DNA from 2 places in the Bradyrhizobium sp. USDA 3364 genome. Region 2 is predicted to be linked to the other one. Evidence: predicted binding sites of a transcription regulator. Region 2 holds the regulator's gene; the other holds the start of a gene.
What was found. Region 2 encodes PhoB, which activates phosphate uptake and scavenging genes when phosphate is short. Its sites were predicted from a motif close to TGTCATNNANCTGTCAT; they were not measured.
Positions count from the first base shown of each region.

Region 1: a site for PhoB is predicted at 1,825-1,841, ahead of phnF (phosphonate metabolism transcriptional regulator PhnF). Genes of this name have one in related genera too.

Region 1 covers NZ_JBSRYG010000002.1:5,118,718-5,122,895, forward strand. Annotated here, with positions in the region: gene phnE (phosphonate ABC transporter, permease protein PhnE) at 1-46, shown strand, start outside; gene phnE (phosphonate ABC transporter, permease protein PhnE) at 43-891, shown strand; gene phnF (phosphonate metabolism transcriptional regulator PhnF) at 1,071-1,796, opposite strand; gene phnG (phosphonate C-P lyase system protein PhnG) at 1,901-2,362, shown strand; gene phnH (phosphonate C-P lyase system protein PhnH) at 2,367-2,975, shown strand; gene ACVILL_RS24245 (carbon-phosphorus lyase complex subunit PhnI) at 2,979-4,082, shown strand; partial or broken gene ACVILL_RS24250 (alpha-D-ribose 1-methylphosphonate 5-phosphate C-P-lyase PhnJ) at 4,079-4,178, shown strand, end outside.
Region 2 covers NZ_JBSRYG010000002.1:1,844,853-1,849,030, reverse strand. Annotated here, with positions in the region: gene pstA (phosphate ABC transporter permease PstA) at 1-475, shown strand, start outside; gene pstB (phosphate ABC transporter ATP-binding protein PstB) at 472-1,290, shown strand; gene phoU (phosphate signaling complex protein PhoU) at 1,311-2,027, shown strand; gene phoB (phosphate regulon transcriptional regulator PhoB) at 2,160-2,870, shown strand; gene ACVILL_RS08590 (GcrA family cell cycle regulator) at 3,217-3,729, opposite strand.

The DNA.
Region 1 (4,178 bases), 3.3 Mb from region 2:
CGGCTGGCTGCGCGGCCGGCTGTTCGGCAAGGAGAGCCGCCGATGAGCCAGATGCCGAAGCCGGACGCCGCGGAACTGCGTGCAAAATACCCCGGCGTGTTCGAGCGTCCTGCGTCGGCACGGCTGGCGATGCCGGCCATGATCGTGGCCGCGCTCGCGATCTTCGTCTACGGCCTGGTCGATCTCGATTTCTCGCCCTCCAGGCTGATCGGCGGCCTCAGCCAGCTCGGCTGGATCACCATGCTGATGATCCCGCCCAATCCCGGCTCGTCGTTCCCGCTCTACATGCAGGCGCTCGGCGAGACGCTGTCGATCGCGCTGCTCGGCACCACGCTCGCGGCGCTCCTGGCGCTGCCGGTCAGCCTGCTGGCTGCGCGCAACATCATCCCCTCGAACCTGATCCGCTTTCCGGTGCGCCGCTTCCTGGATTCGATCCGCGGCATCGACACGCTGATCTGGGCGCTGGTCTGGATCAACGTCGTCGGCCTCGGCCCGTTCGCCGGCGTGCTCGCGATCATGGTGTCCGACTTCGGCGCGTTCGGAAAGTTGTTCTCCGAGGCGATCGAGGCGGCCGACCGCAAGCAGGTCGAGGGCATCCGCGCCTCCGGCGGCAACGCACTGCATGAGATCCGCTTCGGCCTGCTGCCGCAGGTGCTGCCCGTGATCGCAGGCCAGGTGCTGTACTTCATCGAATCGAACACCCGCTCGGCCACCATCATCGGCATCGTCGGCGCCGGCGGCATCGGCCTGCAACTCGCCGAGCAGATCCGCGTGCTGGAATGGCAGAAGGTGTCGTTCCTGATCCTGATGATCCTGATCGCGGTCGCCGCGATCGACTTCATCTCGAGCAAGCTGCGCTTTGCCATCATCGGCCAGCGGGCGGTGGTGTAGCTGCTCCTTCGCCTGTCCTCGCGCGCGGCCGCCGCGGCGGCGCGCAGCCAAAATATCGAAAACAACCCCATGCAAAGGAGCTGGCGGCTGCCGGCGTTCGACGAGTCAACTTGACACGTCGGGCAACTCAGGGATACATTTCCAATATTCCGAAATCGTGCGGGCGAGGGCGTATGCCGTCACCCGTTCTCGACTAGAAACTCGACGCGCTCGGCGGCAAAGCGCGAGCGCTTGGTCACCAGCGGCTGGTCCAGCATGTCGACGTCGGTCGCGTCGACCACCAGCACCGGCCGGCCCAGCGGCAGGTCGAGCCGCGCGGCGTCGGTCGCATCGACGATCGCCGCGGTGATCCGCGTCGAGGAGCGGTGGTAATCCTTGACGCCGTAATGCCCGAGCAGCTTCGTCATGGAGCGAACGTCGGCGAACACATTGCCTGCGTCGGGAAACCGTTCGGCCGACAGCCAGGTGGTGGAAACGCAGATCGGCGTCCGGTCGGCGAGGCGCACCGCTTCGATCCGGATCAGCGGCGCGCCGATCTTCAGGCCCAGTTCACGCGCGATCTCGCGGTTGGCGATGTCGCTGCTTGCCTCGATCAACTGGCCGCGCGGCTCGTGGCCGCCGGCGCCGACGATCTCCGAGAATCGGGTGCGTGAGCGCAGGGGATAGGCGAGGCGCTGGGCCTCGACATAGGTGCCGCTGCCGCGCTCGGCGCGCACCAGGCCGCGCTCGGCCAATGCGGCGAGAGCCCGCCGTACGGTGTGGCGGTTGACCCGGTAGGTCTCGGCGATCTCCATCTCGCCCGGCAGCTTTTCGCCCGCGGCAAAGCGGCCGTCAGCGATACCGCGCTCGATGCCGTCGGCGACCTGCCGCCACAAGGCGACACCGGAACTTTCCTGCATGCTCATGTCGCGGTGATACCAGAAATCGTTGGTTTGTCACGAAACAGTCATGGCGCTCCGCTATCAAGTTGTCTATTATCATAGACAACTTGATGCAGACAAGGTTGCTCATGAGTTCGACCGGACCCAGCAGTAAACAGGCCCAGCGCAAGGCCGCGATGAGCGTGCTGGCGCACTCCGCCGCCGCCGACATCGCAGGCCGGCTGGCGGCGATCACGCTGCCTGCGCATGAGAATTTGCGCGAGCCGGAGAACGGCCTTGTGATGGTGCGCGGGCGAATCGGCGGCGACGGCGCGCCGTTCAATCTCGGCGAGGCGACGGTGTCGCGCGCCGCGGTGCGGCTTGCGACCGGCGAGGTCGGCTTCGGCTACACGCTCGGCCGCGATGCGAAGAAGGCGCAGATGATCGCGCTGTGCGACGCCATGGTGCAGTCGGCGGAGTTGTCCGGCGAGGTGGAGGCCAAGGTGATCGCGCCGCTGCGCCTCGCCATGAACGCCGAACGCAGCCGCAAGGCCGCCGAGACCGCGGCGACGCGGGTCGATTTCTACACGATGGTGCGCGGTGAGGGATGATGCAATGACGACGATTGCCGAAATGCCCGCGGGCTTTGCCGACAAGGTGCTGTCGGCGCAATCAACTTTCCGCTCCGTGATGGATGCGATGGCGCGGCCGGGCAGCGTGCAGCGCGTCGCCGCCAGCGTCGGAACGCCGGCCGGCATGATGCGCGGCGCGGCCGCGATCGCGCTAACGCTGTTCGATCACGACACGCCGATCTGGCTCGACGCCGCGATGTCGGCAACGCCCGATGTCGCCCGCTGGCTGAAGTTTCATGCCAGTGCGCCGGTGATCTCGGATTCCTCGATCGCGAGCTTCGCGCTGATCGGCGACGCCGCGAACCTGCCGGCGCTGGAACGCTTCGCGTTCGGCAGCAGCGAATATCCCGATCGCTCGACCACGCTGATCCTGCAGGTCGACAGCCTGGCGCAGGGCCCGGCCTTCGAGCTGAAGGGGCCCGGCATCGACGGCAGCGCGCTGCTGCAGGCGATGATCAAGCCGCGCGACCTGTTCCAGCGGCTGTCGATCAACGAGGCCCTGTTCCCGCGCGGCATCGATGTCGTGCTGGTCCATGACGACAATATTGTCGCGATCCCGCGCACCACGCGGCTGATCGCAAGCGGAGTGTGAGCGATGTATGTAGCCGTCAAGGGAGGCGAGCGCGCCATCGAGAACGCCCATCGCCTGCTCGCGCATGAGCGGCGCGGCGACCGCGATGTGCCCGAGGTGACGCTGGCGCAGATCTCCGAACAGCTCGCGCTCGGTGTCGACCGCGTGATGACCGAGGGCTCGCTGTACGACCGCGAGCTCGCGGCGCTGGCGATCAAGCAGGCGCGCGGCGACATGATCGAGGCGATCTTCCTGGCGCGCGCCTTCCGCGCGACGCTGCCGCGCTTCGGCGCCACCGAGCCGGTCAACACCGGCGAGATGCAGGTGCGGCGCCGGATCTCCTCGACCTTCAAGGACGTGCCGGGCGGCCAGATCCTGGGGCCGACCTTCGACTACACCCATCGCCTGCTCGATCCGCAGCTTGCGGAAGGCTTTGTGCCGGAGCAGCCGGCGACCGCGGAGGCCGCGCAGGCGGCCACGCCCCGGGTCACCGACATTCTCGGCCGCGACGGCCTGATCGAATCCTCGCCGCAGGCCGATGCCGACGCTGTGGTCGGCGACCTCACGCGCGAGCCGCTGAGCTTCCCGGCCGATCGCGATCTGCGGCTGCAGAATCTCGCGCGCGGTGATGAAGGCTTCCTGCTCGCACTCGGCTATTCGACGCAGCGCGGCTACGGCCGCAACCATCCCTTCGCCGGCGAGATCCGCTTCGGCGAGGTCGAGGTCGAATTCTTCGCCGAGGACGCTGGCTTCGCCGTACCGCTCGGCTCGATCGAATTGACCGAGTGCCAGATGGTCAACCAGTTCAAGGGCTCGACCACCGAGGCGCCGTGCTTCACCCGCGGCTATGGCCTGGCGTTCGGCCAGAGCGAGCGCAAGACCATGTCGATGGCGCTGGTCGACCGCGCACTGCGTGCAGGCGAGCTCGGCGAGGAGGCGGCGGCGCCGGCGCAGGACGAGGAGTTCGTGATGTCGCACTCCGACAATGTGCAGTCGACCGGCTTCGTCGAGCATCTCAAGCTGCCGCATTACGTCGACTTCCAGTCCGAGCTCGGCCTGCTGCGCAAGCTGCGGCAGGAATTTGCCGAAGCCAATCAGGCTCCGGAACTGCGGGAGGCCGCGGAATGAACGCGCCGACTTACAACTTCGCCTATCTCGACGAGCAGACCAAGCGGATGATCCGCCGGGCGATCCTGAAGGCGATCGCGATCCCCGGCTACCAGG
Region 2 (4,178 bases):
CATCTATGGCGCGGTCGTGGTCCCGATGCGCGGCTTCTCGGCGATCGCCGGTGCGCTGGCGCTCGCCGTCATCGTGATCCCGGTCGTGCTGCGCACCACCGAGGACATGCTGCTGCTGGTGCCCAATCCGCTGCGCGAGGCGGCCTCGGCGCTCGGCCTGCCGCGTTCGCTGGTGATCAAGCGGATCGCTTATCGTGCGGCCCGGTCGGGTCTGATCACCGGTGTGCTGCTGGCGACCGCGCGCGTCGCCGGCGAAACCGCGCCGCTGCTGTTCACCGCGCTGTCGAACCAGTTCTTCAGCTGGGATTTGACCAAGACGATGGCCAACCTGCCGGTGACCATCAACAACTTCGTGCAGAGCCCCTACGCCTACTGGAAAGAACTGGCGTGGAGCGGCGCACTGCTCATCACATTCACCGTGCTCGCGTTGAATATCGGCGCGCGTATCCTTGGTGCCGAAAGGGCCGCAAAATGACCGAGCTTTCCGTCTCCACGACTGCCGCGGGCCACGTTCCCCAGGTTCCGCTTCCGGAAGCGCCGCCGAAAGTCACGGTGCGCAACCTCAACTTCTATTACGGCGAGCACCATGCGCTGAAGAACATCAACCTGACGCTGGGCACCAACCGCGTCACGGCGTTCATCGGCCCGTCGGGCTGCGGCAAGTCGACCCTGCTGCGCATCTTCAACCGGATGTATGATCTGTATCCGGGCCAGCGCGCCGTCGGCCAGCTGATGCTGGACCAGACCAACATCCTCGATCCCAAGCTCGACCTCAACCTGCTGCGCGCGCGGGTCGGCATGGTGTTCCAGAAGCCGACGCCGTTTCCGATGACGATCTACGAGAACATCGCATTCGGCATCCGCCTCTACGAGAAGATCTCGAAGTCCGAGATGGACGACCGGGTCGAGAAGGCGCTGCGCGGCGGCGCGCTGTGGAACGAGGTCAAGGACAAGCTGAACGCCTCCGGCCTGTCGCTCTCCGGCGGCCAGCAGCAGCGGCTGTGCATCGCGCGCACCGTGGCGGTGCGTCCCGAGGTGATCCTGTTCGACGAGCCGTGCTCGGCGCTCGATCCGATCTCGACCGCCAAGGTCGAGGAGCTGATCCAGGAGCTCTCCGAGGACTACACGATCGCGATCGTCACCCACAACATGCAGCAGGCGGCGCGCGTCTCCGACAAGACCGCCTTCATGTATCTCGGCGAGCTGATCGAGTTCGACGACACCAACAAGATCTTCACCTCCCCGAGCGATCGGCGCACCCAGGACTACATCACCGGCCGGTTTGGTTGACCGGGCTGAGGAGACAAGCGATGGCTTCTGAACATACCGCCAAGGCATTCGACAGCGACCTGCAGGAGTTGACCCGCCTGGTCGCCGAGATGGGCGGCCTCGTCGAACGGATGATTACCGAATCGGTCGATGCGCTGATCCGTCGCGACGTCGCGCTCGGCAAGCGCGTGGTCGCCGCCGACATCGACATCGACAATCTGCAGCGCGTCATCGAAGAGCGCGCGGTGCTGACGATCGCCCGCCGCCAGCCGATGGCGATCGACCTGCGCGAGATCGTCAGCGCGATGCGAGTCGCCACCGACCTCGAGCGGATCGGCGACCTCGCCAAGAACATGGGCAAGCGCGTCGCGGCGCTGGAGAGCGATTTCCAGCCGTTGAAGCTGATCCGCGGCCTGGAGCACATGACCGACCTCGTGCTGTCGCAGGTCAAGTCGGTGCTCGACGCCTACGCCGCGCACGATCTGCCGGCGGCGATGAACGTCTGGAAGGGCGACGAGGAGGTCGACGCGATCTGCACCTCGCTGTTCCGCGAACTGCTCACCTACATGATGGAGGATCCGCGCAACATCTCGTTCTGCATCCATCTGATGTTCTGCGCCAAGAACATCGAGCGCATCGGCGACCACGCCACCAATATCGCCGAGACCGTGTTCTACATGATCGAGGGCCAGCAGATCACCGACAAGCGCCCCAAGGGCGACATGACGACTTTTGCCACCACGGTGCCGGGTAACTAGGGCATGATCTCCAATAGCGGAAACCGGATTGTCTTCGCGACAAAGCGTTTGCGCGAGGATCGTGCTCGAGAGAAGTGAGCGTTTCGGTTTGCGTCTGGGCAACGGATCACCACAAAGAAAGAACTTAGACCGATGAGCGCACGCATTCTGGTAGTCGAAGACGAGGAAGCGCTGACGACGCTGTTGCGCTACAACCTCGATGCGGAAGGCTACGATGTCGAAACGGTTGGGCGCGGCGACGATGCCGACACCCGTCTGAAGGAGCGCGTCCCCGACCTCGTGGTGCTCGATTGGATGCTGCCGGGCCTGTCCGGCATCGAGCTGTGCCGCCGCCTGCGGGCGCGGCCCGAAACCAAGCAGCTTCCGATCATCATGCTGACCGCGCGCGGCGAGGAGAGCGAGCGCGTGCGCGGGCTTGCTACCGGCGCCGACGATTACATCGTCAAGCCGTTCTCGGTGCCGGAACTGCTGGCGCGGGTGAAGGGCCTGCTGCGCCGCGCGAGCCCGGAGCGGCTGGCGACCGTGCTGACCTATGGCGACATCGAGCTCGACCGCGAGAAGCGCCGCGTGGCGCGCTCGGGCCGTCCGATCGATCTCGGTCCGACCGAGTATCGTTTGCTCGAGTTCTTCCTCGAGCATCCCGGCCGCGTGTTCAGCCGCGAGCAGCTTCTCGACAGCGTCTGGGGCCGCGACATCTACATCGATGAGCGCACCGTCGACGTGCATATCGGCCGCCTGCGCAAGCTGCTCAATCCGGGCCGCGAGCAGGACCCGATCCGCACCGTGCGCGGCGCCGGCTATGCGCTCGACGACCGGTTTGCCAAAGCCGAGCCGCAACCGTAACGGCGGCTGGTGATGTGAGTTGGTTCGCTATCACGTGAGGTGAGCACACTGTCTGGCTCCCTCCCCCCTTGCGGGGGAGGGTGGGGAGAGGGGTGAGCCCCGGGCTGTGGCGTAAGGCGTGTAGCGACGTCCTCAACCGAACCGACGGTGCATTCTTCGCGATCGATAATCAGCGGAGCAAGCGGTACCCCTCTCCCCAACCCTCCCCCGCAAGGGGGGGGGGAGGGAGCCCGACGTGCGTGCTCACCTCACGTCGTGCGCTGCGCTCCATCCGGGCTACGCATCACACAAAAAATCCCCGCTTGCGCGGGGATTTGTTTTGCAGTCCAGGCTAGCTTCCCGAGTGCTACTTGATCTGTGGTTTCGCCGACGGCCGGCGGCGATCGGCGGCGGGCTGGTAGGCGACGCGCGAGTGATGCGCGCAATAGGGCAGGCCGGCGAGCGCCTTGCCGCCGCAGAAGAAGAATTCCGGGCTCGAGGGATCGCCGACCGGCCAGTGACAGGTGGCCTCGTTGAGCTCGAGCAGCGACAGCCGCTGGCTCATCGGCACCACGTTGTCGTAGGAGATCGGATCGGGCTCCATCTCGACCTCGAAGGCGTGCGCGAGCGCGGTGTTGCCGCGCGAGACCGGGCGCGCCACCCGCATCATGTGCTGAGCGGGACGCGCCTTGCGCTGCCGCGGCGCCGCCGTGGAGGGTGCTTTGGCGCGACCGGAGAGGCCGAGCCGGTGCACTTTGCCGATCACGGCGTTTCGCGTCACATTGCCAAGTTCCGCTGCGATCTGGCTGGCCGAAAGGCCAGACTCCCAGAGCTTCTTCAGCTGCTCGACGCGATCGTCGGACCAGGTCAATACCGTCATCGCATTCTTCCTTTCGCATGGCGCCGGCCAGTCATTGGAGCGGCGCTGCGAGCCAAATCTGGACAAATATCCCTGCGGCCAGAATCCCTTAGCCCTCGCCGGGCACGGTGTTGCGCCCGAACGTTTACGCGAGACACGAAGGCTACTTAGAGGGTCCAGTACTGCCGCACGAGATGTCGTACCCGACAGGCCAAACGCTACAATATGGCGTGACTCTGGCGCAAGAGTCCGCGGCCGTGCGTCCACATGTTCCAGCACAGTTAAGCATTGCAATGAGGCTTTTCCACCGCACCGGAATGCTACGGATTGTGTACGCTGCGCATCGCAGGAAGGCCGGCAAACGGCGGCTCCTGGCGATTGACACTGACCCGCCGCAGCATAGAATGTTGGCCACGTGCCGCCCGCAAAGGCGGCCGTTTTGTTTTCCGAAGCTGGCCGTTGCTGCGCTG